DNA from 3 places in the Pseudovibrio sp. Tun.PSC04-5.I4 genome. Region 2 is predicted to be linked to each of the others. Evidence: riboswitches for the same ligand, from Rfam matches in the RefSeq annotation. Region 2 holds a riboswitch; each other region holds the start of a gene.
The links. Region 2 has a riboswitch for thiamine pyrophosphate ahead of BLS62_RS24580 (hydroxyethylthiazole kinase). Riboswitches for the same ligand answer to the same signal wherever they lie in the genome.
Positions count from the first base shown of each region.

Region 1: it holds a riboswitch for thiamine pyrophosphate, as region 2 does, so the genes downstream of both, thiC (phosphomethylpyrimidine synthase ThiC) here and BLS62_RS24580 (hydroxyethylthiazole kinase) in region 2, are expected to answer to the same signal.
Region 3: it holds a riboswitch for thiamine pyrophosphate, as region 2 does, so the genes downstream of both, BLS62_RS22440 (ABC transporter permease) here and BLS62_RS24580 (hydroxyethylthiazole kinase) in region 2, are expected to answer to the same signal.

Region 1 is NZ_FNLB01000004.1:50,875-61,686, reverse strand. It holds gene BLS62_RS03930 (thiamine phosphate synthase) at 1-163, opposite strand, end outside; gene BLS62_RS03925 (thiazole synthase) at 163-930, opposite strand; gene thiS (sulfur carrier protein ThiS) at 932-1,129, opposite strand; gene BLS62_RS03915 (FAD-dependent oxidoreductase) at 1,098-2,066, opposite strand; gene thiC (phosphomethylpyrimidine synthase ThiC) at 2,063-3,862, opposite strand; TPP riboswitch at 3,979-4,099, opposite strand; gene BLS62_RS03905 (NAD(P)H-dependent flavin oxidoreductase) at 4,264-5,343, opposite strand; gene BLS62_RS03900 (IclR family transcriptional regulator) at 5,721-6,563, shown strand; gene BLS62_RS03895 (methanethiol oxidase) at 6,556-7,866, shown strand; gene BLS62_RS03890 (SCO family protein) at 7,932-8,642, shown strand; gene BLS62_RS03885 (cytochrome-c peroxidase) at 8,642-9,832, shown strand; gene BLS62_RS03880 (hypothetical protein) at 10,100-10,432, opposite strand; partial or broken gene BLS62_RS32065 (IS6 family transposase) at 10,544-10,747, shown strand.
Region 2 is NZ_FNLB01000006.1:4,167,203-4,178,014, reverse strand. It holds gene BLS62_RS24615 (threonine ammonia-lyase) at 1-362, opposite strand, end outside; gene BLS62_RS24610 (glycosyltransferase family 4 protein) at 456-1,535, opposite strand; gene BLS62_RS24605 (UDP-2,3-diacylglucosamine diphosphatase) at 1,532-2,341, opposite strand; gene BLS62_RS24600 (SDR family oxidoreductase) at 2,609-3,388, shown strand; gene BLS62_RS24595 (OmpP1/FadL family transporter) at 3,422-4,693, opposite strand; gene BLS62_RS24590 (TRAP transporter substrate-binding protein) at 4,986-6,089, opposite strand; gene thiD (bifunctional hydroxymethylpyrimidine kinase/phosphomethylpyrimidine kinase) at 6,105-6,908, opposite strand; gene BLS62_RS24580 (hydroxyethylthiazole kinase) at 6,905-7,663, opposite strand; TPP riboswitch at 7,707-7,816, opposite strand; gene BLS62_RS24575 (Lrp/AsnC ligand binding domain-containing protein) at 8,003-8,239, shown strand; gene BLS62_RS24570 (xanthine dehydrogenase family protein molybdopterin-binding subunit) at 8,298-10,601, opposite strand.
Region 3 is NZ_FNLB01000006.1:3,679,577-3,690,388, forward strand. It holds gene BLS62_RS22425 (DMT family transporter) at 1-731, opposite strand, end outside; gene BLS62_RS22430 (adenylosuccinate synthase) at 1,105-2,397, shown strand; gene BLS62_RS22435 (RodZ family helix-turn-helix domain-containing protein) at 2,435-4,177, shown strand; TPP riboswitch at 4,307-4,412, shown strand; gene BLS62_RS22440 (ABC transporter permease) at 4,555-5,313, shown strand; gene BLS62_RS22445 (ABC transporter substrate-binding protein) at 5,340-6,278, shown strand; gene BLS62_RS22450 (CHASE2 domain-containing protein) at 6,351-8,402, opposite strand; gene rpoH (RNA polymerase sigma factor RpoH) at 8,590-9,468, opposite strand; gene BLS62_RS22460 (RluA family pseudouridine synthase) at 9,616-10,665, opposite strand; gene BLS62_RS22465 (hypothetical protein) at 10,664-10,812, shown strand, end outside.

The DNA of each region.
Region 1 (10,812 bases), on a different contig from region 2:
GTTGTGCGCCCAGATGCGCGCACAGTTCCCTTGCGAGTTTTACCTGCCGATGCACTTCTTTTTCTGGTTCGTCTTTAATACGCAGCTGAACCAGCTTTACTCCATGTGGAACAAGGCGCTCAATCCAGTCTACATGTCCGACAATGAGATAAAATCGTTCCATTACAACAACTCCGCCATGCCGAGAACAGGTGTTGAAGGAACTGCCATATCACGGCGTTCCATCGGATCAGCGTTATAGCCCGCACGGCCAGCCTCGACAGCGAGTGCCATTGCCCGCGCCATCTCGGTTGGGTCTCCGGCTTTAGCAACTGCCGTGTTGAGGAGGATTGCATCCACACCCAACTCCATGGCCAGTGTTGCATCAGAAGGTCGACCAATCCCGGCATCTACGATGAGAGGGATATCCGGAAAGTAGGCTCGCATGGTGCGCAATGCATCAGGGTTGCGCAGTCCTTGGCCAGAGCCAATAGGCGCGCCCCAAGGCATAAGTAGTTCGCATCCTGCTTCCACTAGCTTTTCTCCAACAACCAAATCATCCGTGGTGTAGGGGAACACTTTGAAACCATCCGCGTTCAGAATTCGCGCCGCTTCAACCAATCCAAAGACGTCTGGCTGCAAGGTGTCAGAGTTTCCAATGACCTCTAGCTTAATCCAGTCAGTCTCAAACAATTCCCTCGCCATGTGTGCCGTTGTTACTGCCTCCTGCACAGAATGACAGCCAGCTGTGTTGGGTAAGATTTTGCAGCCAGTGTTTTTGAACAGATCCCAAAAGCCAGCACCAGACCCATCTGCTGTCTCTCTCCGTAAGGATACCGTGATGATGTCGGTTCCACTGGATTTGATCGCGGCACTCAAAATGACCGGGGATGGATACTGGGCAGTGCCAAGCAGCAGGCGTGAGTTTATTTCCTCTCCGTAGATGATCATATCAACCACCCTGCATTGGTGCGAGGACTTCCAGCCGATCACCCTCTGACAGGGTGGTTTCTGCATGTTGTTCCCTCGGTACAAAACAACCATTGAGGGCGGTTGCAATTGCTGTGCTGATGAAGTCCAGCTCTTCCAGAGCTTTGGCCAGCGTGCAGCCGCTTACATCACGCTGTTCTGCGTTCACGATGATTTTCATCTGTTCTCTCCGAAAGAAGTCTTTGGGCTGCTTGTTGCGCCATAGCGGGTGCGAGCAAAAAGCCGTGTCGGTAAAGCCCATTGAGATAAAGCGTGCCGTCTTGCTCGATAAGGCGAGGTAAGTTGTTTGGAAAAGCGGGCCGCAAACCAGCCCCGATTTCCACCACGCTAGCCTCTGCAAAGGCTGGATGAAGGGTAAAAGCAGCGCTCATTAGCTCAGAAAGCGAACGCAGGGTTGGTGCTCTGTTGGATGAACTTTCCACCATCGTTCCGCCGATCATGAAGTGGTTGTCTGAACGTGGAACAAGATAAAGAGGCATACGAGGATGGAGCAAACGCAAGGTGCGCGTAATCTCAACCTCCGGGCAATGAAGAACAGCCATCTCCCCCCGCACAGGTCGCAGGGCAGATAGAGCAGCTGCTGTGCCTGTACAGTTCAAATCCACATTGGCTGGAGCATGGGAGCCGTAGATAATCTCTACTCCCATGCTCTGAACTTTGCTGGTTAGATCAACAAGCGCTTTGCGAGGGTCCAAATGAGCCTCATCTTGAAAAAAGAGTCCCTTTTGAAATCGTCCTTTCAGAGCAGGTTCCAGCTTTCCAATACTTTCGCCGTCCACCTCCTGAAAATTGGAAGTGCGACGGGCAAATCGTGTCAACTCAGCACGGTCGCGAGGCGGGGAAACAACAAGTGTTCCCCGGCGGATGACGGGAGTAACCTTCGCCCACCAGTCCACTGCAGTTACTCCAAGGGTCACAACGTCTTCTTCAGAACTTTCGCGCTCGCAATAGGGAGCTAGCATTCCCCCGGCAAACCGGGCAACGCTGTTTTCACCGGGGCCTTCTCCAAGCTCATATACCCTTACGCCTCTGCCCCGTTTGGCAAGCTCATAGGCTGAGGCAAGACCTGCAAGGCCTGCACCTGCGATTGTGATCATTCACTTGGCTCCAGAACGGGCATGTAAAGTTCGCCGTCATCGCGGAATTTCGCGGCCATAGCTTCCATGCCTTCTTTCTGCGCTTCCGCACGAATATCGTGAGAAATCCGCATGGAACAGAACTTAGGTCCGCACATTGAGCAAAAATGCGCAACTTTGTGAGCGTCCTTTGGCAAGGTTTGGTCATGAAATTCACGTGCTGTATCCGGGTCCAGTGAAAGGTTGAACTGGTCTTCCCAACGGAACTCAAACCGTGCACGGGAAAGAGCATCATCACGCCGCTGTGCCCCCGGCAAACCTTTGGCAAGATCGGCTGCATGGGCAGCAATCTTGTAGGTTATGACACCGGTTTTTACGTCATCACGATCAGGCAGACCTAAATGCTCTTTTGGGGTGACATAGCAAAGCATGGCACAGCCGAACCAGCCAATCATGGCTGCACCTATTCCCGAGGTGATGTGATCATAACCCGGTGCAATATCGGTGGTGAGAGGTCCAAGCGTATAGAATGGAGCTTCGTGGCAGCATTCCAGCTGCTTATCCATATTTTCTTTAATTTTGTGCATGGCCACATGGCCCGGCCCTTCAATCATCACCTGACAGTCTTTGGCCCAAGCAATCTTAGTTAGCTCACCAAGTGTTTCAAGTTCTGCAAACTGCGCTTCGTCGTTTGCATCTGCAATGGAACCGGGGCGCAGGCCATCTCCAAGAGAAAAGCTCACATCGTATTGACGGCAAATATCGCAGATCTCATCAAAGCGCTCATAAAGAAAGCTCTCCTTGTGATGATGCAGGCACCACTTGGCCATGATGGATCCACCGCGTGAGACAATACCGGTCACTCGATTGACCGTCATTGGAACCATATGCAAGCGAACGCCGGCATGGATCGTGAAGTAATCGACGCCCTGTTCCGCTTGTTCAATCAGTGTGTCACGGAAGACTTCCCAGGTTAGATCTTCTGCTATGCCGTTGACCTTCTCCAGCGCCTGATAAAGCGGCACCGTACCAATTGGAACGGGGCTGTTGCGGATGATCCATTCTCTAGTGTTATGGATGTTACGTCCGGTAGATAGGTCCATCACAGTGTCCGCACCCCAGCGGATTGCCCAGACCATCTTGTCAACTTCCTCTTCCATAGAGGAGGTTACGGCTGACGTGCCCATGTTTGCATTGATCTTTACGAGGAAGTTTCGGCCAATGATCATTGGCTCGCTCTCTGGATGGTTGATGTTAGCAGGAATAATCGCTCGGCCAGCAGCAACCTCACTGCGTACAAACTCGGCGGTAACATAGTCTGGAATGTTTGCCCCCCAGTCATTGCCTGACCGCTCTTCAGCAACGGATTCTCGCATCTGGTTTTCACGAATGGAGATGAATTCCATTTCTGGGGTGATTAGGCCTGCACGTGCATAAGCAAGCTGGGTAACAGCTTTATCACCCTTCCCGCGAAGAGGGATTGGTTTAACCGGAAACTCCGGAGTCAAACGATCGCCTTGAACAAAGCCGTTGTCTGCTGGCTTGATATCGCGCCCTACATACACCTCTGTATCATTGCGCGCTTCAATCCACTGGCGCCTTAACGGAGTTAGCCCCTGACAGATACCTGTTCGAACCTTAGGGTCTGTGTAGGGACCTGAGCTGTCATAAACCGGAAGTGGTGGTTCGCCAGCTGTTGGGTGAACCGAAATCTCACGCATTGGAACGCGGATATCTGGGTGCAAAGATCCTTCTACGTAGATTTTGCGGGAAGCAGGCAAACCGCCTTTTGTAATTTGGGGATTTGGGATGTTCATTGTGGTGCTCCTCAAGTCAACAACTCGAAAAAGACACCAGATGAATTTTGGCTGGGAAACAGACAGGAATACCCTGCTTGCTGGATTGCGCCGTTACAAAAGAAAATCCCGGTGGGATGCACACAATCCTCGCTTCCTACGCCAGTATCAACTGGGTCAGGTTCAAAGGGTCGCGTCGCCGAGCTTTCGCTCCGTCAGCCTCTCAGTCTCCTAAGTGAGACTCCCCTGCATGCGTTTTAGCTAGAACGATTATGAACAACTGTCAAGGCAACCTTATTGAGACGGTGCCGTCACATTAACCTGAAGACGAGTCCAAAATCCCGCACTGAACACATTTTAGAGGGCTATCAACTTAACCTGAAATTGGCCGCGCGTATTTGGCTGCTCTGTTGATTGATCGTTCAGGCGTCCACCATTGATTTCAGCCGTTGCACCGCATCATTCGCTAATTTCTGAGTGAGCGCGTGTGCCCCAATTTCAATAGACAACGCTCCAGCCTGTCCGGCCCAAAGTGAACTAAAATCAGTACTACCTTTGGTTTCAGCGCCCGCTTTTAACGGCGCAAGGGCATCTCCGGCTCTTGGGAAAGCTGGAGCTATGTCGGACACTGGTCCATTCTCACGCATCATCCGATTCATAATTCCGCGGGCTGGCCTACCTGAAAATACGTTGGTTATCGCTGTATTATCGACACTGGTTGTTTTTAGCGCTGCTCGATGCAGATCAGAAATGAGCGATTCCGGTGTGAGGAGATAAGCCGTGCCGATTTGAACTGCAGTTGCACCGAGTAAAAAAGCAGCAGCCACACCTCGACCATCGGCGATGCCGCCCGTTGCAATAACCGGCACATTAACCGCATCAACAGTCTGCGGGACTAGAGCAAAGGTGCTTGTTTGAGTGGCAATATCATCAGTTAAAAACATGCTACGGTGCCCGCCGGCTTCGTAGCCTTGGGCGATAATAGCATCACAGCCCTTAGCCTCCAGAAAGCAGGCTTCTTTAACCGTTGTTGCGCAACCTAGAATAACAGCACCACTCGCTTTGACACGATCAAGCAAAGCTTCGCTTGGTACACCGAAATGAAAGCTGACAATTTCAGGCTTGAGATCTTCGACGACCTCGCACATTGCTTCATTGAAGGGAAGGCGATCTACGGCGGTAGCAGCTGCGTTGTGATCTAATCCCAATTCCTCATAGTAAGGCAAAAGGTGCTGCTTCCAGGTGTTCACACGCAGGGGATCAGGTGTCGGGGGGATATGGCAAAAGAAATTAACGTTTAAAGGTTTGTCGGTCTGCTCTCGAAAGGCCTCGATCTCGGCACGCATCTTGTCGATGCCGAGCATGGCGCAAGGAAGTGAACCTAAACCACCAGCTTTGGCCACGGCAACAGCCATCTTAGAATCGCTTGCCGCCGCCATCGGCGCTTGAATGATCGGCAGCTCAATGCCCAAAAGATCGAGTAGTTTAGAGTTGAGTCGCATGAAAATTTCTCCCTATGCTATGGCGTGTTATGAACTTGACACTCTCTCACCTCGTCAACTTCGTTGTTTTTCGAAGGAGCTGCGTTTTCGTTGCGCTCTGGTTTCGCTCGTAATGTATTCTGCAATTCCAGAATTAATTACTGAGCGAAAAGACATAGAACGGCTCCTCCATCCAAGAACGAGGTGAAATATTAACCTGCCATTTTCCTTGCCGCAACGAGGCGTTTGATTGATGTTTGCAGAACCTGCGAGCACTCAGTGACGCATATTCGCAGGACATAAGCCGCAAAAACCCACTTTCACTCTGTCAAATCTTACGGGTTGCCGGGTAATCTTTTCTCAGAATACGCTTCAAACGTCCGTAATGTGAGAATCTCATGCAGGAACGTTTGATACAGCTGCTGGAATCTGTTGCTGGAGCCGCCAAGCCGGTCAGTGCGAACGACCTTGCGCAGATGACCAAGCTGCCCAGAGCAACGATCTATCGGAATCTGTCGTCCCTGCTCCACTGCGGTTTTCTGGATGAGGTAGAGGACTGTAAACGGTATGTTCTGGGTATCCGGTTCATCAAAATTGCCCTCACCGGAAAATCAGAGTCTCATGTGATCAAAGCTGTCTCTGCTATGATCCACCGGATTGTGATTGAACTTGGGGAGACGGCTTTTCTGGCACGATATCGTGGTGGCCGGGTGGTCCTGATTCATATTGAGCCTCCCAGCAATCCATCAATATCTTATATTTATCCAGGCCTTGGGATTAGACCTGCTCACGCATGCTCCTCTGCCAAAGCAATTGCTGCTTTTATATTGCCCGAGCTGCGTGATGAACTGCTGGAAACCGAGCGTGTTCAGTTTACGCAAGACACTCTTATTGAGGCCTCTGACATCGCAGCAGAGCTTCAAAACGTACGGCGTGATGGATATGCGCTTTGTGATGGCGAGATTGATGACGGTGTCACCAGCGTTGCAGTGCCCATCATGGTTGGCCGCCTTGGGGCGCTCTTCAGCATGGGTGTTGTTGGCCCTACAAACCGTATAAAGCCGCGGCTTCACACACATATTTTGCCTGTGCTCAAAGAAGAAAACATACGCGCATCAGCTGCCATTCAGCACTGCTCAATTGTTGATGCCGAAAGAGCAAATTCAGACGCTCTTTCCGGTGAGTTGGAGGTAATTCGAAATACTCATTTATTAATTTCTATGGGAAGATCTTATGAATAGAAGAGAATTTGGTGCGCTGGTTGTTGCCGCTGCGGCTGCGGCCGGACCGTTTAGAGCTTTTGCAGATGAAACCTGTCAATCGCCATATATGCCCAAGATTACAGGGCAGGAAGAATTCGTTTATGTCTGGACATTAGGCGTTGAGGGAATGGGGGATGAGCAAGACAAGCTTGTTACCATTGATCTACGGCCTGAATCCCCCATGCGTGGTCAGGTGATCAACAGTCTTTCTGTCGGCGGTCGGAATGAGGCGCATCACGGGGGGTTTTCCGCTGACCGGCGTTATTTCTGGACGGGAGGTCTTGATACCAACCGTATTTTCATTTTCGATGTGCATAGCGACCCATCAAAGCCATCTCTGCACAAAACCATTGAGACTTTCGTCAAGGATTCTGGGGGCGTTGTTGGTCCTCACACTTTCTTTGCCCTTCCCGGCAGCATGATGATCACCGGGCTTTCCAATGATGATGATCATGGTGGGCGATCAGCACTGGTTGAATACAACGATGCCGGCGACTACGTGGCGACTTACTGGATGCCAACCACTAACGATATGCAGGGTGCCGTAGCTGTGGGGGATGCTGTTGCAGACGGCTACGGTTATGACATTCGCGCGCTCATTCGCAAGAACATCATGTTGACCTCATCCTTTACCGGCTGGTCGAACTACATGATGGATTTTGGCCAGATGCTGCAAGATACTGACGCGATGAAACAGTTTGGCAACACGATCGTTCAATGGGATTTGCATACTCGTCAACCGCGCAAGGTCTTCAATGTACCGGGAGCTCCGCTGGAGATCCGCTTCCCATGGGGACCGAACGCAAACTACGCATTCTCCACCACTGCGCTCACTTCCAAACTCTGGTTGATTTATGAGGACGACAGCGGAGAATGGCAGGCCAAAGATGTAGCCGATATCGGCAACCCCGCAGACATTCCGCTTCCGGTCGATATCTCCATTGCGGCTGATGATCAAACGCTTTGGGTCAACAGCTTCATGGATGGCAAGACACGGCTCTTTGATGTTTCCGATCCGCATAACCCCTCCCAAATTTACGAGAAAACCATTGACCGTCAGGTCAACATGGTCAGCCAGAGTTGGGATGGGAAACGGGTCTACTTCAGCTCCTCCTTGCTTGCGAACTGGGATAAGAAGGGCGATGACGATGTGCAATATCTGCGCGCTTACACCTGGGATGGGAAAGAGTTGATCGAAGATTTTGATATTGATTTCTACAAGCTTGGCCTTGGCCGTGCGCACATCATGCGGTTTGGTAGTTCTGAGCTTTATACGAGCTAGCTCAAACTCGTTTTGGGGCAGCATGCATGTTGCCCCATGCCTTTGTAATTCATTAGGTCTGATGCATGCGTGTTTTGAAAAAACTCCTCGTTCTCAGTAGTGTTGCCGTAACACTTCCAGCACTCTGGTACACTTTGATCGTTGGGCAGGCTGCCCCTGTTCGCTCATTCTCGGATGTATTTACCCCGCACAAGGAGTTTCAATTTGATCCTCCCAAGCCGGGTTCTTACACGCTAAACCGGTTCAAGACGGCTCCAGATGGCCAGGTTCTGGACGTATATGGACAGAAGCATTCACTTGCAGCGCTGACCAGAGGCAAGATTAATCTGGTGAGCTTTGTCTATCTGATGTGCGGAGATGAGAATGGGTGTCCGATCGCCATGTCGACGCTCTTTGAAATTCATGATGCCAGTCAGAAACTCCCCGGACTGCGGGAGGACGTTCAGCTCATCACGATCAGTTTTGATCCTGCTCGCGATACGGTCGAGGCCATCAACTCCTTTGCATACCCCCTGCAAATCGACGAGAACTCCGATCAGAAACTCAAATGGCATGTGCTTACGAGTTCAGGCATGACTGATCTGCAGCCTATTCTGGATGGGTTTGGTCAAGTCATTGACCGGTCGAACGATCAGGAAGTCATCAATCATCTGCTACGGATGTATCTGGTTGATCGCGAAGGTATCGTGCGTAACGTCTATGGCCTTGGAACCATCGACCCAAGGCTCCTGATCACTGACGTGGAGACGCTTTTACTGGAAGAAAGCAGGTCTTAATGCGTCATTGGTTTCTTATATGTTTGATTGGTAGTCTCTTCAGCCAAGCCGTGGGCGCACACGCGCAATCACATTGCATCGCGGACCCGGAAAACTGGTCTGAAACGGCCTTGAAACGGAGCCTCTCTGCTCCGCTCGGGCTTCCGCCCGTCCCTCACCCACACGACAATCCGCCTAGTGTTGGGAAGATTAAATTGGGCCGGAAGTTGTTCTTCGACCGACGCTTGTCGATCAACCACACAATGTCTTGCGCCATGTGCCATGTCCCAGAGCAAGGATTTACCAATTGGGAGCTGAGCACAGCCATTGGTGTTGAAGGGCGCAGTCTTAAACGTAATTCGCCGAGCATTTTGAATGTCGCGCACCTAAATGTGCTGTTTCATGATGGCCGCGATCATGCGCTAGAGACACAATTTATCGGTCCGTTGACCGCGCGAAATGAAATGGCAAATCCATCTGCAGGGCATGTTGTTGCCCTTTTAAACAACCTTCCAGACTACGCGCAGATGTTTGAAAATGCCTTCCAGGCCCAGGCCTCTCTCGACAGAATTGGGATGGCCCTTGGTGCGTATCAAAGATCAATTCTTGCAGGGAACAGCCCCTTTGATCAGTGGTACTTTGGCGGCGACGAAACTGCAGTCATTGCTGATGTGAAACGTGGTTTTCAGATTTTTACGGGTAAGGGAAGCTGCAGTGCTTGCCATCTGATTGGAGATGATCATGCACTCTTTACAGATGAGCTTTTCCATGACACCGGATACGGTCAGATGCGTGAAGGTGAGCGCCAAAATCCTCCGACAAGCATTCCTGTGCAAGTTGCCCCCGGAGTGGTTCATCAGATGGACTTTTCAAAGATCCGCTCTGTCAGTGCAAAGCGAGAGGCAGATCTTGGACGTTACGAAGTGACAGAGGATCCAGCTGACAGATGGAAATTTCGCACGCCCTCACTGCGCAATCTCACTGTAACACCCCCTTATATGCACGACGGGCATTTCAGTACACTTTCAGAGGTCATTGAGTTTTACGACCAAGGAGGCTCACAAATGCTCGGCCAAGATCCACGCATCCGCCCACTTGGTCTCACAAGAGTTGAAAAACAAGACCTCGAAGCCTTTCTGCAAAGCTTGATGTCTCCGGATTTGGACTGCCTGGAGAGCGAAGCCAGAGTGTTGCCGCCGGACAGTCACTAACACTGCAACAACACCAATCCAGATGCAATTTGTCAATTCGCAGCATCAGTTTCAAATCACTGCCAGATGTCGGCCACGCAGTGTAATACAAACGAACTCGACTAATGCCCAGAACTTTCGCCTGCCGCTGGTTCAGGGGCTTTGGTTTCCTTCTCGAAGACATCGCTGACGCCTTCTAGCAGATGATCCCTCCATTTCTGATCACGGCTCATCCACAGCCTCCAAGGCTGACTTTCGCAATGCTATATCTACTTTGACTGTACGGCTTCATTCATTTTTTCGAGACAATATCCATCTAATCGTTTCTGACTGTCTCTCATAAACTGCGGGTATGTTTGAGATTACCTCGCCGGTCACCTTCAGATTGCCTTGAGGAGATAGAAAATTGGAAACAAAGTCTATTTGCGCTCCCATTTCTTCGAGAATGTCTTCAGCATCTCCTCGAAATTCTTGTTCATCCAAAACGTAGAATCTTAAAACCCAACGATCATATAGGATGTAATGCAACTGCACGTGCATCAGATTAGCAGTCATACTTCCAAGCATTGCTTGACACACACAATGTGTGAGCCAAGCCCAATCATTCAAAGTCGGTTTCATTAATATACTGCTCCCCAACTCGGATTAACCGGAACTGCGCTTGGTTTCTCAGTATCTTTTATCAAAAAAATATTGGATGGTTGATCAAGATGCCAGAGCCGGGACTGTTCTAACAATGGATTGCTCTTGCGAAAACGAGAGCGAGCCATGCAGAGGTTTAAATCGCCGGGGCAGCTGCAGAGGTTTGTGGCTGTCTTCTCTGACCTCCGCAATCTCTTCGTTCGACCTCGCTATAAACGCTCTCCAATCGACACTCACCTTCATCGAATTAACGCCTTTGCTCAATGGAAAATGGCAGCCATGATGGACGCATGAAGTGCGCTCAGCCTGTTTTATATGACCAAATTCAACTTTACGTGACAACACTCGATCCGGATACA
Region 2 (10,812 bases):
GCTTTGGTCCGCTGAATTTTCAAAGCAGGCGCATCTTCAGGCATTACGATAACAGCCGGAAATCCAAGAATTTTCGCGGCAGCAGCAACACCCTGCGCATGATTACCGGAAGAACATGCAACTACGCCAGCTGCACGGTCTGCCTGCGGAATAAGAGACAGACGGTTGAAAGCACCACGGAATTTGAAAGATCCAGTCCGTTGCAGGTTTTCTGCCTTCACATAAACCCGACCATTCACGTGTTCATCCAAAACGGGAAAGTTCAACAAAGGTGTCAGGCTTGCAAAGCCCTGTATCCGCGCTCTTGCTTTCTCAATCTCGGAAAAGGAGAGCTCTACGGGATTGGAAACATCAAAAGACATCGGAACCTCAAGGCATTAGGAAATTGAGGCCAAACATAGCACGCAAATTCACATCGTCCTTGAGTATTATTTAACCCTCACGCAGAGATCAGCTCAACCATTCAGATGATTTCCAACAGAAGTGCTTGCAGAAGAAGGTCCCTGCCGAAAGCCAACAGGCAAAGCTGGATTATACGCCTGATCTGCGTTTGCCAAGAACTGTTCAGCGCTTGCCCGCCATGTATACCGCAAAGCGACATCCCGGCAGTGTTCTCGCGAAACTTCCAACGCTTCCAGCGCTGCAATTTGCAGGTCTTTGTTCAACACGCCCGCCCCGCTGTTTCCGATCACATCAATCGGCCCCATCACAGGGAACGCGGCGACAGGCGTTCCGCAAGCAATCGCCTCCAGCAGCACATTGCCGAATGTATCGGTTAGACTTGGGAACACAAAAACATCTGCGTTGGCGTAGTACTCAACCAGCTCATCCCCTTCTTTAGGGCCAGTAAACACAGCTTCAGGATAAGCCTTTTGCAGTTCTTCCAATTGCGGACCACCGCCAACAATGATCTTGGTTCCCGGCAGGTCCAGCTTCAAAAACGCTTCAATATTCTTCTCAACAGCCACACGTCCCACATAGAGGAAAGTAGGCCCAGATAGAGGAGATAACCTGTCGGTCTTCAGAGGACGGAACCGTTTATGGTCGACACCACGAGACCAGCGCATCAAGTTCTCAAATCCACGCGCACGAAGTTCAATCTCCAACGTATTGGTGGCCACCATGCAACCCTGCCCGCTGTTGTGAAACCAGCGCAGCCACGAATAACTGAAGGATAACGGTACCGGATACCGCGCCTGCAAATACTCGGGAAACCGGGTGTGGTAGCTGGTGGTGAAGACACGTCCATCTCGCTTGGCAACCTGCCGCGCCATCAGCCCCAGTGGGCCTTCAGTGGCAATGTGTAGATGATCGCAGTCAAAGTCCTCAATGAAGTGCCGCACTCTATGAGGCAGTGTCAAACTAAGCCTGATCTCCCCGTACGATGGCATAGGAACGCTTTTAAAGGACAATGGGGTCAGAAACTCAACCCGTATACCCATCTGCTTCAATTCTTTCGCCAACCGCTCCAGCGAGCCAACAACGCCATTGATCTGCGGCTTCCATGCATCTGTGACAATCAGAATTGAGCTCATGCTGCCACCTGACGACCAGTCTCAGAGCCATCCTCAATAATAGCGAGGGCATTCCCTTCACCCCAATGGATAACCTCAAACGTTCCGTCGAAATGTTCCGCAACAGCGGTGCAGCTTTCAACCCAGTCACCCGTATTGATGTAATGAATGCCGTCACTCTCATGATCCGCAGCATGGTGAATATGCCCGCAGATGACCCCATCAACACCCTGACGTCGTGCCTCGGAGGCTAATGTCTTTTCAAACTTGCCAATAAAGTTGACCGCGTTTTTGACCTTGAGTTTCGCCCATGCAGACAAGCTCCAATAGGTCAGCCCCATTTTCCGGCGACCGTAATTCAAAACTGTATTGAGATTGAGCGCGGAGACGTAAGCCCAGTCCCCCAAAAACGCGAGCCACTTGGCATGACGCACAACAACATCAAACTGATCTCCGTGAATGATCAGGTACTTTTTGCCATTGGCACCCTCATGAATGTGTTGTTCGACAACTTCGATGCCGCCAAAATAAACGCCGAAGAAATCCCGCAGGAACTCATCATGGTTGCCCGGAATGTAGATTACCCGCGCTCCCTTACGAGCTTTACGGAGCAGCTTCTGCACCACATCATTGTGCAATTGCGGCCAATACCACGACCGCTTCAGACGCCACCCATCGATAATATCACCGACAAGATAGACCGTCTCGGCATCGTTATTTTTCAGAAAATCCAGTAAGAGATCCGCCTGACAACCACGCGTACCAAGATGTACATCGGACAAAAACAAGCTCTTGTAGTTTTTACTGTTGGAATCCCCGGTCACCATATGCCTCCGGAATAAGAAAACGTTCATTTCTTTTAAAACGATTCACAAGAAACAAATATGACAGCGTAGATATACTGGAACCGCGCAGCTCCTTGCTCCTATCCCTGTTAATATAACTCTACGAATATTAGGGGATGCCAAACCAAGGCTCTGCAATTCAATTCAATATTCCTTTCGCTTGCTAAGCTTGATCCTTACTGGTTCAGCAGGCAAAGACACAGTAGGATGCCTCCACGATTTATCCAGTTGAAACAATGGAATATTCAAATGCACTTAGGAATTAACGGGCGCAAAGCGATTATCTGTGCATCCAGTCGGGGTTTGGGACTGGGCACAGCAAAGGCTCTGGCCGAAGCGGGTTGTGATCTTGTCATCAATGGGCGTAATGAAACCCTGCTCAACCAGATTGCACGCGAACTTTCAACCGCACACAATGTTGCTGTCATTCCAGTCGCGGCAGACATCTCCACACCTGAGGGTCAACAAGCTGTTCTGGCTGCCTGCCCCAAACCAGATATTCTGATCAACAACAATGGTGGTCCGCCACGTAAAGACTTTAAGGAACTGGATAGGGAAGCCATTCAGGCTGGCATTGTCCAGAACATGATCACCCCGATCGAACTCATCAAAGCCGTCATTGAAGGCATGGCTGAGCGCCGCTTCGGCCGCATCGTCAATATTACATCCATGTCTGTTAAAATGCCGATTGAAGGGCTGGATCTTTCCAGCGGAGCCCGCGCTGGCCTGACGGCGTTCCTCGCAGGTGTGTGCAGGCAGTACACACAATACAACGTCACTATCAACAACGTCCTGCCCGGCAAGTTTGATACCGATCGCCTCAAAGGTGGGTTCGAGCGTCAGGCACAGCAAACTGGCATTTCCTTGGAAGAAGCCAAGCGATTGTCTTCTGAAGAAATACCAGCAAGACGCCTTGGTCATCCTGATGAGTTCGGCAATGCATGTGCATTCATGTGCTCTGCGCACGCTGGTTATATAACGGGCCAGAACTTGCTTCTGGACGGCGGTCTATACCCAAGCGCTTTTTAAATCACAGCTTAACACCAGCGCGGCATCACTAACCTAGTAAGTAATCCTCAAAGCCGCGCTGAGAATATCAATATTCGTGTCATTCACAGGGCCCTGGATCGTGATACCCTCATAAAACGGATGGTCTGGATTGATATTGATGTTGCTGGCTTCAGGGAAGATATGCGTATAACCAAAATCGAAAGAAAGCCAATCCTCATAAAAGTAACTCAGTCCAGCACTTAACCAGAAGCGGTTGGAATCTGGTAAGCGTGGTGTCCGGTTCGCTTCATCAATCGGCGACCACTCATAAGCTAATCCGAAACGACCTGTTATATTCTCGGTAAAATCATACTCGGTTCCCAGGGCGATCAAATAGCCATCATTATACTGGAACGGAAGTTCCGTCACCACATCACCGCTTAGATTGAAGACTGGGAAAGTTCCAAACCGCGACCAGTGCGTCCATTCAAACGATCCGAGGGCACGCCATTCCGTATTGAGCTCTTGCTGGAAGGAAACACTCACAGTTTCAGGCATGATTATATTCGCGCGAATTGGTGTCGGCGCATCCCCTCCAACAACAAGTCGTCCTTTGAGATTATGCTCTACAGGAGAACGATAGCCAATGCCCAACTGGGTTCCCTTCCATGGCTCAAAGAGCGCTCCAACAGTCGCCCCAAAGCCAAGATTGTAATCTTCTCCACGCAGCTCAGCTGTCGGCGACGCCGCCGCAATAGGGGGAACACCTGTCGCAGACTTTAAGCGCACCTGAATGTACTCGAGCTGAAGTCCTGCTCCGACCGAAAATTTGTCCGTCACCTGAAACGCAGCCATTGGCGTTACATTCACAGAAAACACGCGAGACGATCTGGCATAAACCTGCCCGGCCCATTCAATATCTGGCTTAGTCTCAAGTCCATAAGGCGCGTTTGAACTAACGCCTAGGGACAACCGGTCATTCACTTTCCAGGTACCGTATCCAGATGGCAACCATGCATTAACCCCAACATCACCGGAAGAATATGGAACGCCAGTCACAGGAATGCCAAGAACATCAATAGTGGCATTATCCAAGTCAATAGTTCCTCGCGGCAGCACAAAAGTCTGCACAGTTTCACTTTGCACACCATCATGGGCCGTCATAGTGGAGGGATTCCAGTACATACTGGAGAGGCTTTTGGTTGCCGTCGCATGCCCTGCAAATGACATTCCCTGAAACCAAGAGGACTGTTCACGAAGGGCAAAAGCGCCAGCAAGCGCACTAGAACTGAAAAGGATAGTTGAAAGAGTTGCTGCTACAGCAAAGGGAATGGTTCTGGTCATGTACGGTACTTTCTGTTTCTAATACAGCAAACAGCAGCGCCATGATCAAACTACGAGTTACTTTTTGATTCGGCCCTCTCTTACATTTCTAAAGATATTAAATACTTGTTGCACTGGTATTTTTTAGAACAAATTTCGTATTTTCATCATTTACCAATAATAACTGATAATTTTTTAGTATACTCATCAGCATTAAATGCAGTTTATATACAATATTTTCTGTGACAAACCTTATGAAATACAAAAGGCCCTCCAAAAAAAGGGCCTTTCATACAAATCACCAAACTATTTACTAGCTTCTTGCCGCTATATTCTTACCAAGAGAAAGAGAACTCCAGTTTGCTAAAGCCTGCTGAGCTTCACGATAACTCTCAAAGATCTTACGAGCCGGCTTGTCCTTTTGCGTGTACACATCCAGCACCTCTTCAGAGGTTGCTTTCAGCGTTTGCAGCACTTCTTCTGGGAACTCACGTACCGTCACGTTATGTTCACTCTGCAGTACATCAAGGGCAAGTGCGTTTTGCGCATTCGCCTCCGCCAGTGCCACATCCGCTTCAACACGGCACGCTTCTTCTACAACACTTTGCAGCTCAACGGGAAGACCAGCCAACGCCACTGCATTGACAATAGCTTCACCTGTACCATTAGGCTTATTGAAGCCCGGACCGTAGTAGTTTTTAACGAGCTTTTGGAACCCAAGAGCGCTGTCACTCCATGGACCAAGGAACTCGACACCGTCAACCACACGGGTCTGCAAGCTGGTGAAGATCTCCGCAACAGGAATATTGACTGGCGTCACACCAAGACGGCGCATCACTTCCCCGCCCAGACCAGACATCCGAACTTTCTTGCCCTTCAAGTCATCCAGAGTTTCAATCGGATCACGATACCAGCCCGCCATAGTTGGGCCAGTATTCCCACCCATAAATGGTTTAACGCCAAAGGGGAGGTAAAGTTCATCCCAAAGGTCCTGACCACCCATCTGGTCAATCCAGGCTGTATGCTCATGCGGCAACATACCAAAAGGAACAGTGGTAAAGAAAGCAGAGCCCGGCATCTTACCGACCCAATACATGGAGGCTGAATGCCCCATCTGAGCCGTATTGCTGGAAACCGCGTCAAACACTTCAAACGAAGGAACAAGCTCACCAGCGGCATGAAGGCGAACGCGTATACGGCCATTGCTCATGAGGTTGATGCGATCACAAATGCGTTGGGCAGACATACCCGGGCCCGGTAGATTTTTCGGCCAGCTGGTCACCATGCGCCATTCAATGGTAGGAGCAGCCTCTTGCGCCAGTGCCGGTGCGGCCAATACAACACCGCCTGCGGCAACCCCACCAGCAAAGCTTAGAGCTTGACGGCGTGTCAGAAATTGTTCTTTTTTATTGGTCATCAGGACCGCCCTTTGTTACTTAGACCAAAATTCATGAAAGTGGTGCACAGGCCCATGGCCTTCGCCAATATCCAGCGTGTCCGCAGCTTTGATCGCACGACTAATATAGTCTTTCGCCTCGCCAATCGCAGCGCCCAGCTCCAACCCTTTGGCGAGCCCGGCAGCAACAGCAGAAGACAGGGTACATCCTGTCCCATGTGTATTCTGCGTATTATAACGAGGAGCCGTATACCACTTTTCCGCCAAATGTGTGAGGTAAAGATCGTCACAGGTGTCGCCCGACCCATGTCCCCCCTTCAACAACACACCCTTAGCACCCATCTCCAACAGAGCTTTCGCCTGCATCAGCATATCTTCTCGGGAGTGCGCGACGGGTTGATCCAGCAACAAAGCCGCTTCCTGCATATTTGGCGTAATAAGATCCGCCAATGGAAACAACTTGTCCTTAAGGACTGAAATCGCTGAGTTTTGTAGCAAAACATCCCCGGAGGTCGCCACCATCACCGGATCAAGAACGACGCGCTTAACGCCATATTCCGTCAGCTTTGTGGCAACCACATCAATGACTGCAGGTTGAGACAACATCCCGATTTTGACAGCATTTACCTTAAGGTCAGAAAAGACCGCATCAATCTGCGCACCAACAAACTCCGGCGGCACATCATGGATACCGCTTACGCCCTTGGTGTTTTGAGCCGTTAAGGCGCTCAGCACGCTGGCGCCATAAACGCCAAGGGCTGAAAACGTCTTCAAATCTGCCTGAATACCAGCTCCGCCACCTGAGTCTGACCCAGCTATCGTGACTGCAATTGCACTCATCCGGCCAATTCTCCACTCTTATTCTTAATTATGTCCAACTTCACATGCTGCCCAAATTGATCAGCATTGAGCCCATAGATGCTATCGATAAAAGCTGGCGCGAAACTTCCCGGACCATTCGCATTGGCTGCGGCAAGTTCGCCGCAAACCCCATAAATGGCAAGGCCCGCCAACACTGCCAGCTCTTTATCAGGCTCAACCGCTGCAAAACCGGCAAGCACACCACCAAGTGCACAGCCAACAGCCGTCACCTTGTCCATAAACGGATGACCATTGCGCACAAGCCAAGCCTCATCCTTACCAAGAACAAAATCCTCTACCCCAGTACGCGCCACCAATGTTTGCGCACCAACACAGAGTTTAAGGCTATCAAGCTCAGCGCTATTGGCTTTCAGGATAGAAATGTTCTGCTTTAGGATATCCTGCGCAAATTCCAATCGGATGGAAGAACGGTCCACTTTCACGGGGTCAAGCACAACAGGAATGGAACGCTCTACAGCCACATCCAGCGCAAGGCGAATTCCATGCCGGCGTTTCCCATCCAGTGTTCCCAGATTAATCAACAAGCCATCAACGCCAGCCGTGAAGATCGGGATTTCATCATGGGAGGATGTCATAGACGGTACGATGTTACAGGCCAACATCACATTTGCGGTAAAATTTTGCGCAACTGAGTTGGTAAGGCAATGCACACGAACACCGCGCTCACGCACGGTTTCAAAAACCTGCCATAGGTCCTCTGTTTTATAAGCCATCTCGCTTGCGCTCCCTCTTCCTAAATCGGTGGGAACGACACTACAGGTAATCATCCCAATTCCCTCCGCCGGCACAATCCGGATCAGGTTCTAGGAGTTGGCACAGTTGCCTCTCAGCCGTCATCTTAAAATCCGGCACCCCCATTGGTGAGTTATTTTGCTAGCAAACCGGACTCAGAACTGCAAGAGAAAACACGCAGACACCTCATTGAAGCAACTGGGGGTAGATCTTTCTTAAAAAACGCAAAAGCTTGCAAGAATACGCAACTTCACCGCAAAATGCCCACAAAACCACGCAAACTCAAAATTGAGCTTACGGGACAGAAGGATAGCACTATTATGATTCCGTTCTTTGTGAAAATTAAGTGCCAGTTGGGCAAAACCTATCTGGTCGCCAACGCCATTGCGGATGCGGAAATCGCTTCGGAAATTTACTCCACCTCCGGCGACTATGATCTACTGGCAAAGTTTTACATCAATGACGATGACGACATCGGCCACTTCGTCGCTGAGAAGGTTCAAGTCTTTGAAGGCATTCAGGACACAAAGACCATTATCACCTTTAAGGCATTCTAAATATTAAAGAAAACAGGCGGAGCAACATCAATCCGCCTGCTTCTGATTTACGAAATACTTAGCCTTGAGCCTGCTGAAGAGCGCTCCAGACCTTCACCGGTGTTGCAGGCATATCCACCTCATCAAGACCGGCATTCTTCCGAAGCGCATACATCACTGCGTTCATCACAGCAGGCGCTGCTCCAATAGATCCAGCCTCACCAGCACCTTTAATGCCCAGCGCATTTGTCGTCGACGGAACATTGTTCGTCGAGAAGTCAAAACTCGGCAAATTATCAGCACGCGCAATATGATAGTCCATATAGGATGCACTCAGCAGCTGTCCGGTTTCGTCATAAACGGTGTTCTCATACAACGCCTGCGAGATCGCTTGCCCAGCTCCGCCATGCACTTGTCCGGCGAGTAACATCGGATTCACGGTCACACCGAAATCATCAACGATTACATACTTTAAGATCTCAGTCTTACCGGTTTCCGGGTCAATTTCCAGCTCACAGATATGAGTTCCGTTGGGATATGTACACTCATCCTGCATCACCTTCTCAGCTGCACTCAACTGTTCAGGTAAAGATCCGGCAATATCAACAAGACTGATCTGCTGATCAGTCCCGACAACACGAACATGCCCATCTTCAAGTTCAAGATCAGCAACACCAACCTCTAACTTCTCACTGGCTATCTCTTTGATTTTACGCACCAAAGTTTCAGAGGCAGCTTTCACAGAGGTCAGTCCAAGCGGAATACTACGCGACCCGCCAGTACCACCACCAGTCCTCACCCGGTCCGTATCACCTTGAACCATCTCCACCTGATCCAGTTGCAAACCCAGTTGCTCGGCAACAACCTGACCATACGCCGTCGCATGACCCTGCCCATTGCTCTGCGTTCCAATCAACAATGTGACCGAGCCGTTTTTGTTCAACTCCAATGTTGCTTCCTCGCCGCCAGCAAACGCACAGGCTTCAACATAGGTCGCCATACCAATACCGCGGTACAGCCCATTCGCTTTGCTTTCTGCTTCACGCTCAGCAAAACCAGCATAACCTACTGTTTCCAAAGCCTTTGTCAGATGGACGTCGAACTCTCCAGTATCATACATCCGGCCCAGCGCCGTTGTGTAAGGCAAAGCTTCAGAACTGATAAAGCTCTTGCGGCGGAACTCAGCCGGATCAACACCAGTCTCAAACGCAGCTTTATCAACAAGCCGTTCCAGCACATACGCAGCTTCTGGACGACCAGCACCACGGAACGCATCAACGGGAACAGTGTTGGTGTAAACCCCTGTCGCTTCAACCCAAGTACCGGGGATATCATAAAGCCCGGAGGTCATCGTGATGCCGATAGAAGGAATACCCGGACCAAACTCGTGCAAGTAAGCTCCCATATCCGCGATGACATGAACCTTAAGCCCAATCATCTTGCCATCCGCATCAAGCGCCAGCTCAGCTTCTGAAACGTTGTCACGCCCTTGTGCATCAGACATGAAATGCTCAGTGCGCTCCTGCAGCCATTTTACAGGCCGCCCCAACCGCTTAGCGGCAACGAGGCAGAGCGGATACTCAAGGTAAGTGAACATCTTAGTGCCAAAACCACCACCCACATCCGGCGTCACAACACGCAAATCTTTGGGATCAATGCCGAGGATATTTTTGGTAATGAGGTCACGCATACCGTGACCACCCTGCGTCCCAGTCGTCAGAGTGTAGCGTCCGCTTTCATTATCAAACTCACCAATACAGGCACGAGGCTCAACGGCGTTGGAAACCAAACGGTTATTGACGACCTTGATTTTGGTAATATGGTGCGCTTGAGCAAAGCCCTCTTCCATGGCGTCCTTGTTGCCCATGCCAATATGGAACGCCTTGTTTGTTCCATGTTCCGGCCACACACAAGCAGCGTTCTCATCCAGAGCAGCTTCACACCCAATAGCTACATCAAGATCATCGTAATCAACCTCGATCACTTCAAGCGCAGCACGCGCTTGGTCAATACTATCGGCCACCACAAAGGCGATAGCATCTCCCACAAAGCGAACAGTGTCAGAACACAATACTTCACGGTGGGGAACCCAGTGCCTTGTTCCATCCAGCTGCTTAAGCACTGCTTTACAAGGGATTTTGTTGATTCCCTCCAGATCAGCTGCAGTCAGGATGAGGTGAACACCTTCCATGGATCGCGCATCATCCACGCCGCTCAATGTAATTTTTGCGTGTGCAAGAGAGGAGCGGAGGACAACGGCATGTACCGCACCCTCAACGGATATATCGTCGGTGTAATGGCCTTGCCCTGTAATAAAGGCATTGTCTTCTTTACGACGCACGGGAGCGCCAATTCCAAATTTAGGTGTCGCAACCTGATTCATAAAAACCTCAAAACGCCGAAGAGCAGCAGAAAACTGCCATCTCCCAAATACAGCAAATTACGTATTACAAGAGAACCTACAGCGGATTTCATCACCTGCAAGTCTTTTCTAAACTCAAAATTCAACTCAACTAAGGCAATTGGCGCAGGCCAGATACGCTTTAAAAACAGCAGTAATCCAGTAATTTTAAGGTAAATTGTTGCCAGTGTCT
Region 3 (10,812 bases), 490 kb from region 2:
GCCAATTGATAAAGCTTGAAGAAGGCAAGGTAGGCAAGCGCTGTACAGAAGACAGCGAGTGTCCCAACGCTGCCCCAGATGTGAACGGAGACCTGACCCAAGCTTTCTAGGGGTACAGTGAGAATAATGACCGGCAGCAACAGGAGGCTGGATGCTGTGAGCTGCCCTGTGGCAATGGATGCGGGCGCAATACCCTTAAACCGTCTGATATAAAACCCAGCGAATGCGTAGGAAAGAGCGGCGCCCAATACTGCGAGTTGAGGCAGAACAGTCTCTCCACTTCCTGCCAATGCGTCTTGTCCTATCAATATTCCAACGCCTACAACTCCCAATGCTCCCGCGAATATTTTCACGGAGGTGAGCTTTTCATCCTTGGTAAGGACCTGCATGACGAGCATGGTGAAAATTGGTGTGAAAGCGTTGAGGATAGATGCAAGACCGGAGGCAATGTATTGCTGCCCCCAAAAGATCAGCGTGAACGGTACTATATTGTTTATGGAGCCCAGAACCAGAAATCTGAGGGCCCATTTTAAGGAGAGTGGAAATTGGGTTTTAGTCAGCACTACGAAAACCCAAAGTGTAATCGCTGCGATTGTCACGCGGAAGTAGACAAGCGTTATGGGTTGCAGCTCACTGACTGCGATTTTTCCCAGAAAAAACGCACCACCCCACAGCCCCGCTATAAAGATCAGGAGTGACCATGCTGTGAGTGTCATGCGTTGTGAAGCCATAGAATATGCCTGCAATTTTCTGAGTTAAATGAATGAAGGGAACGCCTTAGTGTGCGATGTCCTCATTTGGATGAAGGCAAAGTAGATGGACCTGAGCATGCCAGCCACCCGAAATGCGAGCAATCTGAATGAACTAAATAATGGAGTGAGAACTTCTCTTAAAACAAACAGCATTTATGTCTTTGAATGACTCGTCATTCGCCTTCTTTGAGACTATAAGGGCCTGTAACTATGCCCCGGAATCTGATCCGGGGTTTCTTATGTTGTCTCTCGCGATTTGCATTCTAGCTGGCAAGTCACTTTACGCAGTAAAAGCAAATCGAATGACGGTGTGTTTGAAATACGCCGGCAGCCGCAGGAGGGCTGAAATACCATGGCCAACGTTGTCGTAGTTGGGTCACAATGGGGTGACGAAGGTAAGGGTAAACTTGTTGACTGGCTTTCTGAGCAAGCTGATATAGTTATACGCTTCCAGGGTGGACACAATGCAGGCCACACGCTTGTTATTGACGGCACGAGCTACAAGTTGGCACTGCTGCCATCTGGTGTTGTGCGCGGCAAGCTCTCTGTCATCGGCAATGGTGTTGTGATTGATCCTCATGCACTGGTGGCTGAAATTGCGCGTCTTGGAGCGCAGGGTGTTATAGTCACTCCAGAAATTTTGCGTGTTGCTGACAATGCCACACTTATTTTATCTTTGCACCGCGAGCTTGATGCTCTGCGTGAAGATGCTAGCCCAGTTGGTACCAAAATCGGTACAACAAAGCGTGGCATCGGCCCTGCATATGAGGATAAGGTTGGCCGCCGTGCGATCCGCGTGATGGACCTTGCAAACCTGAGCACGCTGCCTGCGAAGATCGATCGTCTGCTGGTACACCACAACGCAATCCTGCGTGGCCTTGGCCGTGAAGAAATTGCTGCAGAGACGATCTACAATGAGCTGGAAAGCGTTGCAGACCAGATCCTGCCGTTCATGGAAAAAGCCTGGTACATGCTCGACAAAGCTCGCCGTGAAGGTAAGCGTTTGTTGTTTGAGGGTGCTCAGGGTGCTTTGCTCGATAATGACCACGGAACATATCCGTTTGTAACCTCTTCCAATACAGTTGCTGGTCAGGCTGCTGCCGGGAGTGGTCTTGGTCCAAACTCCATCGATTATGTTCTGGGTATCACCAAAGCTTACACCACGCGTGTAGGTGAAGGACCGTTCCCAACTGAACAGCAGAACGAGATTGGTGATTTCCTTGGTACCAAGGGTCATGAATTTGGAACAAACACGGGCCGTCGTCGTCGGTGTGGCTGGTTTGATGCAGTGATTGTCCGCCAAACCATTTGCACCAGTGGAATCACTGGGATTGCATTGACAAAGCTTGACGTTTTGGATGGACTGGATGAAATTAAGATTTGTGTTGGTTATGAGCTAGATGGTGAGCGAATCGATTACCTCCCAGCATCTCAGGGTGCTCAAGCACGGGTTGTTCCAATTTATGAAACCCTGCCTGGTTGGAAAGAGTCGACACGAGGCGCTCGCACTTGGGCTGAATTGCCTGCACAGGCTGTGAAATACGTACGGCATGTTGAAGAGCTTATTGGTGCACCTGTTGCTCTGTTATCAACAAGTCCTGAACGTGATGACACAATTCTGGTTCAAAATCCCTTCCAGGATTAAGTCAGGAAATGAAGCTTTGGGGGCATTGGGCAGTTAAATGGCGGACTACAATTCCGTTCTAAGAAAAGCGGTCTCTGGTTTACAAGAGAACACTGGCTCAGCCAGACGTGCTGTTTATCAACGCGCGCGTAATGCTATTGTAAAGCAGCTTAAAAGCTATGATCCGCCGCTTACGCCCTCCCAAATCACTGAGGAGCAGCTGAAGCTTGAAGAAGCGATCCGCAAGGTCGAAGCGGAAGCTGCTCGTGAGTCACTCGGATTGGGGCGGCCAAAAGCCGCTCCTGCTGCGCCTGCGGGGCAACCTGTTCCGCGTGCGCCGTCTACACGAACACCGCAAGCGGGTCCTTCCGCTCCAGAAACACCAGCATCTGCCGGGCCTAAAGCACCTCCGCATAAAACTGATGTGTTTAAGGAAGCGGTTCGCGCTGCTCAAGATCTTGGCAATGCTGCACATCAGGCCAATCAAATTGCCCGCGATCAGCTGCCGGGAGCTTCCAAAGCGCGCCGTGAACCAGAGCTTGATGGTATGGGTGATAGCGGGACACGTGAGCCTGCTTCCTCGCTTCCGACCAAGGGGTCTGTAAAAACAAATGCGGAAGAGCGTGCCTGGGTTCCAGGTGAAGCACGCCGCACAAAGTTGGAAACACGCTCTAAGTCGGCTCCTGAAATTGAGGAGCCTGCGAAGGTTGCGCCAAAGGCTGGCCGCAAACCTGCCTCCTCTCGCAAGCCTGTTGTTGCGCAACGTGTTGGCGATGCGATTGAGCAGGAAGAAGGCTTGAAGCCTTCTAACACACGCCGTTTTGTGAGCATGATTATTGTCTTACTTCTCATTCTCGGCGCAGCTGCTGGCGTTTACAGTCAGCGTGATCTGATTTTATCAACATTGTTGCCTGTTGAAGGTGCTGATAGTTCTGAGACGATTGGCACGCCAATCGATGAGAATGAACCTCTTCGTGTTGAGCCTGAACGGTCTCCAAAAAAGAATACAGAACGCCTGTTGGAACCGGAAGATGGGGCCATGGTCTCGCCTGATGCGACGCGCGTGACAACGACGCGAATTACGCGAAATTCCTCGAGCGCGACGCCAGCTGAACCTGCAAGCGGCACGTCTCCGGCCAAAGTTGTTGGCACGCGTGAAACAGCTGTTCCAGTTGCGCAAGTATTGCCGGTGAAAGAGCCTGAGCAACAGAACGCGGCCGTAAAAACCAATTCGGTGCCTCGGGCTGAGACGATTACAACTCAGGCCACCGTTTCTCCTGTTGCCCAGCAGAGCATCCTTTATGAGGAAGCTTTGACGCAAGGGGCGTCCGGGTCAGCATCGCGCGGCAATGTGGTCTGGTCTTTGGAAGACTCTGATGGCGCTTCTATGATTAAGGCTGTCGCGTCACTGCCTTCCCGCAATTTATCTGTCGAGATGACGCTGAAGCCGAACAACGACAAATCTTTGCCAGCAAGTCACCTTTTGGAGTTGAACTTCATGTTCCCGGAAGGGTTTGACGGCAAGGGCGTTGAAAAGGTTCCGGGCCTGATCATGAAGAAAACTGAATCTGAAGCTGGTGATCCATTGGATGGGGCAGCAGTTAAAGTCTCGGATACACTGTTCTGGATCGCTCTTTCCGACAGTGAAGAGGAAAAAACGAAGAATTTGAAGCGGCTTATGGAGCGTGAGTGGATTGATGTTCCATTGCTTTACAACAGTGGTCGTCGTGCAATGCTTACCTTTGAAAAAGGTGTGAGCGGCAACAAAGTTATCGCACAGGCAATTCAGAGCTGGAAGTAACCTGATTTCAGCAATTTAGACAAATTTTGAAAGGCCCTTCCTTGTTTTGAGGTGGGGTCTTTTCCATTGCAGTTGTCCCCCGGGTTTGAAAATCTCCTTGCAAACTTTCGTAGAAACGCGCATGTTCCTCGCTATTCCGAGGGGTGCTTTTCTTTGAAAAGCTGAGATTGCCATGAGCTAACCCTTTGAACCTGATCCGGGTAATTCCGGCGAAGGGACGGGACCTGAGCCATTATTCCCGGATCTCCATGTTTGCAAGTTGCTGACCTAGGAGATCCTATGTTTAAAAATTCCATGAGAGCCATAAAGAGCTCCGCTGTTTTGAAAGCGTCCCGAGCTTTCAATTGGGCCTTAATCCCTTCTTGTGAGGGGGTGGAATGCTGAAGCGAGTTCTTAAACGTGTTTCCCGGACAGTATTCGGGTTGTTGGTTTTTGTTGTGCTGTGGGATGTAGTGGTTCGGATTTGGGAGATCCCTCCGTTTCTATTGCCGCCTCCGGCTGCGGTTTACATCGCCTTTCTCAACCAAGGTGCTTTTTTGCTGCATCATGCAAGCATCACGGCTTATGAAACACTTCTGGGTTTCATTTTTGGCGTGAGTGCAGGGGCGTCTTTGGCTCTGTTGCTGAGTATGTCGCACAAAGCGCGTCAGTTTTTGTTACCTCCTATTACAGCCACTCAATCTCTTCCTGTGTTTGCGATCGCACCCTTGCTGGTGTTGTGGTTTGGCTTTGGCCTCGCCTCAAAGGTCGTGATGGCGGTTCTTGTCATCTTCTTTTCTGTGACCTCGACGTTTTATGACGGGTTGCGGCGAACAGATTTTGCTCTGCTGGATCTTGGGAAACTGCACCGGCTTAACCGGTGGCAAACACTCCGTTTTATTCGTATTCCAGCCGCGTTACCTTCGCTGGCCTCTGGTATGCGGATTGCAGCGGTGTTTGCGCCAATTGGTGCGGTGGTTGGTGAATGGGTTGGTGCAAAAGGTGGATTGGCTTTCATCATGCTGCAGGCAAATGCGCGGATGCAGACGGCGACGATGTTTGCAGCGCTGATTTTGCTTGCGGTGATGGTTTTGGGCCTTCGGGCCATTGTTGAATTTGCCACTTCTCGGATGATCTACTGGCAAAAAGAGATTTAGATCTCAGAGTATGAGGACGTATGTCTATGAAAAAACTGGGTATGTTGTTTGGGGCAGCGCTGCTTGCCAGTACGCTTCAGGTACAGGCTTCTGATAAGCTGACTGTGTTGTTGGATTGGTTTGCGAACGCCGACCACGCGCCAATTATCGTTGCGCAGGCACGTGGTTTCTTTGAAAAAGAAGGCCTTGATGTTGAGCTGATTGAGCCAGCTGATCCTTCTATGCCACCAAAGCTTGTTGCAGCAGGACAGGGCGATATTGCCGTCTCCTATCAGCAGACGCTTCACCCGCAAATCGATGCGGGTCTGCCTTTGGTGCGTATCGGGACACTGGTTGCCACGCCGCTTAACACTCTGATTGTTCTGGAAAATGGGCCGATCAAGACATTGGCTGACCTTAAAGGCAAGCGTATTGGTTATTCTACCTCCGGCTTTGAAAGTGCGATGTTGGGCAAGATGCTGTCCAGCGCTGGCGTTTCGATTGATGATGTTGAGCTGATCAATGTGAACTTCTCTCTGTCTCCTGCTTTGATGGCTGGCCAGGTTGATGCGGTGATTGGCGGCTACCGTAACTTTGAGCTGAACCAGATGGAAATTGAAGGCGCGAAAGGCCGTGCGTTCTACCCGGAAGAGAATGGCGTGCCGGTTTATGATGAGCTGATTTATGTGGCTCACAAAGACAAACTGGATGATCCACGCCTGAAGAAATTCATCAATGCGATTGAAGCGGCAACCGTTTACCTGCTCAACAACCCTGATGACTCATGGAAAGGCTTCCTTGAGGTTTACCCAAATCTTGATGATGAGCTGAACAAGCGAGCATGGGCCGATACTTTGCCACGCTTCGCAAGCCGCCCAGCTGCCATGGACAATGGTCGTTATGAGCGTTTTGCGAACTTCTTGCTGGAGCAGGGGTTGATTAAAACAGCTCCCCCTGTTGAGACCTACGCAGTTGAATTGCGCTAAGGCTTCTAAGTCTAAACTAAATATTGAGCCTCCGAGTTTCGGGGGCTCTTTTTATTTGTAGGCTAAATGCCGTTACTGCGCTGCATCCTTGAGTGTTTCATTGAGCGATAGGTCACTCAGGATGTGTTTCTCAAAGGCTGCGTAAATTGGTGCGTGGCTTTCATCAGCAAGGGATTTGCATTCATCCAGCAGCGTAAGCGCTTTTTTCCGGTCTGCTTCCTCGAATAAAGCATGAGCCATATTGCAATGAATGTTCTTGAGTTTCAGGAAAGCCTCAGAAAAAGCCATGGATGGATCTCCGAGAAGTGCAAAGGCGCGGATCTGATAGTGCCCGATCTTCACCGGCACTGTTTCCAGTGTTGCCAGTTCTTGCATATGACCGCGTGTGGTCTCGCAAATAAGCAGATTGTGACCAGCTGCTGCGCAATGACGGGACAACTCTTCGGCCAAATCAACACAGCGACCTAAAGGTGCGTAACGGAAATGCCTTCTTGTGCCAGTTTCACCAAGGGCTGCTTGTCCAGTCGAAATGCCAATATCCAGGGTAACTTCGTGGGCCTTCATGTTTTTCTGGGAAAAGTGGAACCGGTCTTTGAGATTGAACCGTGTCATCTGCTTTTGCATTTCTATAGCCGTACGGCAGGCATGGGATGCATGGAACGGATCATCCATTGGTGCATTCCAATAAGCGCTTAACCCAGATGTCGCGAGCAGGTTCAGCGTTCCATCATGGCTGTGGACCTCATCTAAATGAGCTGTTTGGAAGGTGTTGGAGAAGCTTGCGAGGTCATGAGGAGCCAAACCCTCATAATATCGGTTAAAGCGGCGTATGCGCGTTGTAAGGCAGGTTATTTCACGCTGATTACCTTCAAGCGGGAACTCTTCAGACTGGACAAGCAGCTTTTGCATGAGTTTGGGCGATAAAATCCCAACGAAACGCTCCTTGGTTTTGGTGCGAGTACTGTTGAACGTGATACGCCGAATGCCGTTGGTGACCGCAAAGGCCAGCAGCACTACCAGTGTTGGGAAAAATGGTTCGAGGACGATATTTTTAAGAGCAAATTGATGAAGCGCAACCCCGTTTATTGCTGCAATAGCCAGAACCGTTATGAGCAGACTGAGCCAAAACCCTTGTGTCGCCGAAAAGAGAACGATAACAACACCCACCCCGATTAACATCGCCAATTCAGCATGTTGTGCCCAACTGGGAGTCCTTATGAAATTAGCGGTTTGCAGCGTTTGGAGGGCCTGTGCATGGCGCTCTGAGCTTCGATCATTCAAGCCAATGACAAAATAACTGCCCTGTTTGGGCGGCCAAAATTTAGAGGTTCCCTGCACTCCTAATAGATCTGATGCATTAAGGATCTGCTGAGAAGCTTGGTAATTTGTGTAGATGAGCATTTCGGCGTCTGATGAAACTGGAATATTCTTAAGTTGGAAGCGGAGCTCTGTTTCCTCTAAGGGCGAGGATGTCTGTGTGTTTGCAGTGCCGTACAGATAAGCCTCCATCGCAAGCGAGTTGCGCGGCTGGCCTTTCACTCCTAACTGGAGTGGGTAAGTTAAGCGAACAGCACCTTCACTATATTGAGAGGCATCTTGATAACCGACTGATTTTGCAGAGGTGATGAAGATAGAGAGGGGCGGTTTGGCTGCCTCTATATCTGAAAGTGGTCTGTTGAGTAGAACTGGATGTCGAGAGATGACGGATTGCAGCAGAGCATCGTGATTTGGATAAAATGATCTGTTTGAGGACAGCAATTTATCATAGACAATGCTGCGCAATGCGGGTGATGTTGGATCCTCCTTCCGAAGGTCCAAGTCCAGAATGATCAATTTTGGTGTGTATTCCCCCAGTTTTTCAAGGGTTTGCGCCAACTCTAGACGCTGGTACACCGGCTCCTGCGTTTGCCTGTTTGATTCTTGCGTAAGATGGATCGTGTATACGGGAGATGCTGATTGCGTGTTTGGCCAGGCCAATTGCAATGCACTTTGACTTACATAAGCGACGCCATCCAATACCTGCGGGTAGAGGATACGGAGAAGTGCGGCAATAGTAATGAGTAATCCTGCAGTAACCGCCGCAAGCATGCGGTTGGTCTGCGATAACCTGCCAGAGCCAAGCATTGTATTTCCCCCCGAAAGGGGAAGTCACCGACACTGACTTTGGATCCCCTCTTCATTGACCTTAGGAAAGGCACGAGGGTAGAACAAGCCTAACTGTTGATTTAAAAGGCTGTTTACAAATTTATTTCGTATTTTAAGTTAATTCATCTAAAATTAGTTGAAAGCAGGTGCCTTAGGCACCCGCGTGTTATTGTGTCATTTCCAATGCGCTTTCTTGTACGGCCTTTTGGACCTTCTCAAAAGCACGAACCTCGATCTGGCGCACACGTTCACGACTCACCCCAAATTCGGTGGAAAGCTCTTCCAGAGTGATTGGTTTTTCTGATAGGCGACGTGCTTCAAAAATGCGCGTTTCGCGTGGGTTCAATACACTCATTGCATTCTTCAGCATATTGCGGCGAACATCGAACTCTTCCTGTTCAGCGAGCACTGATTCCTGATTTTCGGAGCTGTCAACGAGCCAATCCTGCCACTCGCTGGATTCACCTTCTGAAGAGCGCAACGGTGCGTTCAGTGAAGAGTCACCTCCAAGACGGCGGTTCATGGAAACAACTTCGGTCTCAGTCACACCAAGGGTCGTTGCTATGTGTTTGACGTGTTCCGGGCGCAAATCACCATCTTCAAAAGCCTGAATTTTGCCTTTGATGCGACGCAGGTTGAAGAACAAGCGCTTCTGATTGGCCGTGGTACCCATTTTTACAAGGGACCAAGTGCGCAGAATGTATTCCTGAATGGAAGCTTTAATCCACCACATTGCGTAGGTCGCGAGCCTGAAGCCTTTATCCGGCTCAAAGCGTTTGACAGCCTGCATAAGGCCAACATTACCTTCGGAGATAACTTCGCCCAATGGCAAGCCATAGCCGCGATAGCCCATAGCAATTTTTGCGACGAGACGCAGGTGGGAATTGACCAGTCTTTCAGCTGCTTTTGGTTCGTCGTGTTCCCGGAAGCGCTTGGCGAGCATGTACTCTTCCTGCGGCTGTAGCATCGGGAATTTTCTAATCTGGTCTAAATAGCGACTTAAGCCGCCTTCGCCACCCGTGAGGGCTGGTAGGTTCCGGGCCATAAAGCACCCTCCTTGTTTCGTGTTCCCGCCTGATTGGACATCAGAATTTTGGCAAACACACATAGGTGCCTTCAGATGAAGCGCACCTGTCGCCTTTATATGGGAACATTATGGCCAGAACGCTACCAGATTGGCAGATTTTTTGGCCTAAATTTTTTGTAATGATTGGAGAAGACTTGCAAAGTCGGCAGGTAACTCCGATTCAAACTTCATTAATTCCTGTGTTCTGGGGTGCGCAAACGCCAAAAGACCTGCATGCAGTGCCTGACGTGTGAACTCCGCGAGCTGCGTTTTTAATGGATCTTGAAATTTATTATATTTAGTTTTGAAACCAGAACCGTAATCCATATCACCAATCAGTGGATTTCCGATATGAGCCATATGAACTCTGATTTGATGAGTTCTTCCCGTTTCCAACCTGCATTCTATCAGGCTAGCAACAACTGGCTCATCTTGTGCGCCAAAGCGTTCTTTCACTTGCCAATGGGTAATGGCATGGCGACCACCGGTCTTAAGGACGGCGATTTTTTGTCTGTTTGTTGTGGAGCGCGCGAGGTTCGCTTCGATGGTGCCCTTTAATACAGAGGGAGCTCCCCAGACCAATGCTTTGTAAGCTCGTTCCAGTGGACCTGTTCTGCCATGGTCAGCAAACTGTGCAGCCAGCCCCTGATGCGCCAGATCGTTTTTGGCAACAACCAGCAAGCCGGTGGTGTCTTTATCAATCCGATGCACGATGCCTGGGCGTTTTACGCCGCCGATCCCCGACAGGGACGACCCGCAATGATGGATAAGTGCGTTGACCAAGGTTCCCGTTGGATTGCCTGCGCCAGGATGAACCACGAGGCCAGCCGGTTTGTCGATGACGATCAGATCATCATCCTCATACACAATCGTAAGGGGAATATCTTCCGGCTGGGGTTCTGCTTCTTCCGGCTCAGGGACAAGAAGAGTGATTGTATCTCCGTCACAGACTCTATATTTAGGCTCCATCACCGTGCGCGGGCCAATATTAACCTGGCCTGCCCGGATCAGGGCTTGCAGCCGATTGCGGCTGAAGTCATCTAAATGAGCGGCTAAAACAGCATCCAGTCGGCGGCCAGTATCTTCTGGACCGGTTTGGACTTCTGCGTGTTGCTGCTCATTCGTGTTTACAGAGTTTGTGAGCGGCGATGCGCCCTCAGGAGATTTATCGTTCATGCGTGATCCTAATAATGACAGCGTTGAGACTGTACAGGACGAACTTGATCCAGCAGCTTTGAGGCTTCAATCGAAGCTGCGCCGCCTCTTGATGGGATCAAGCCTTGTCATGGTGCTCGGCTTACTGGCTGTCTTTGCGGCTATCTT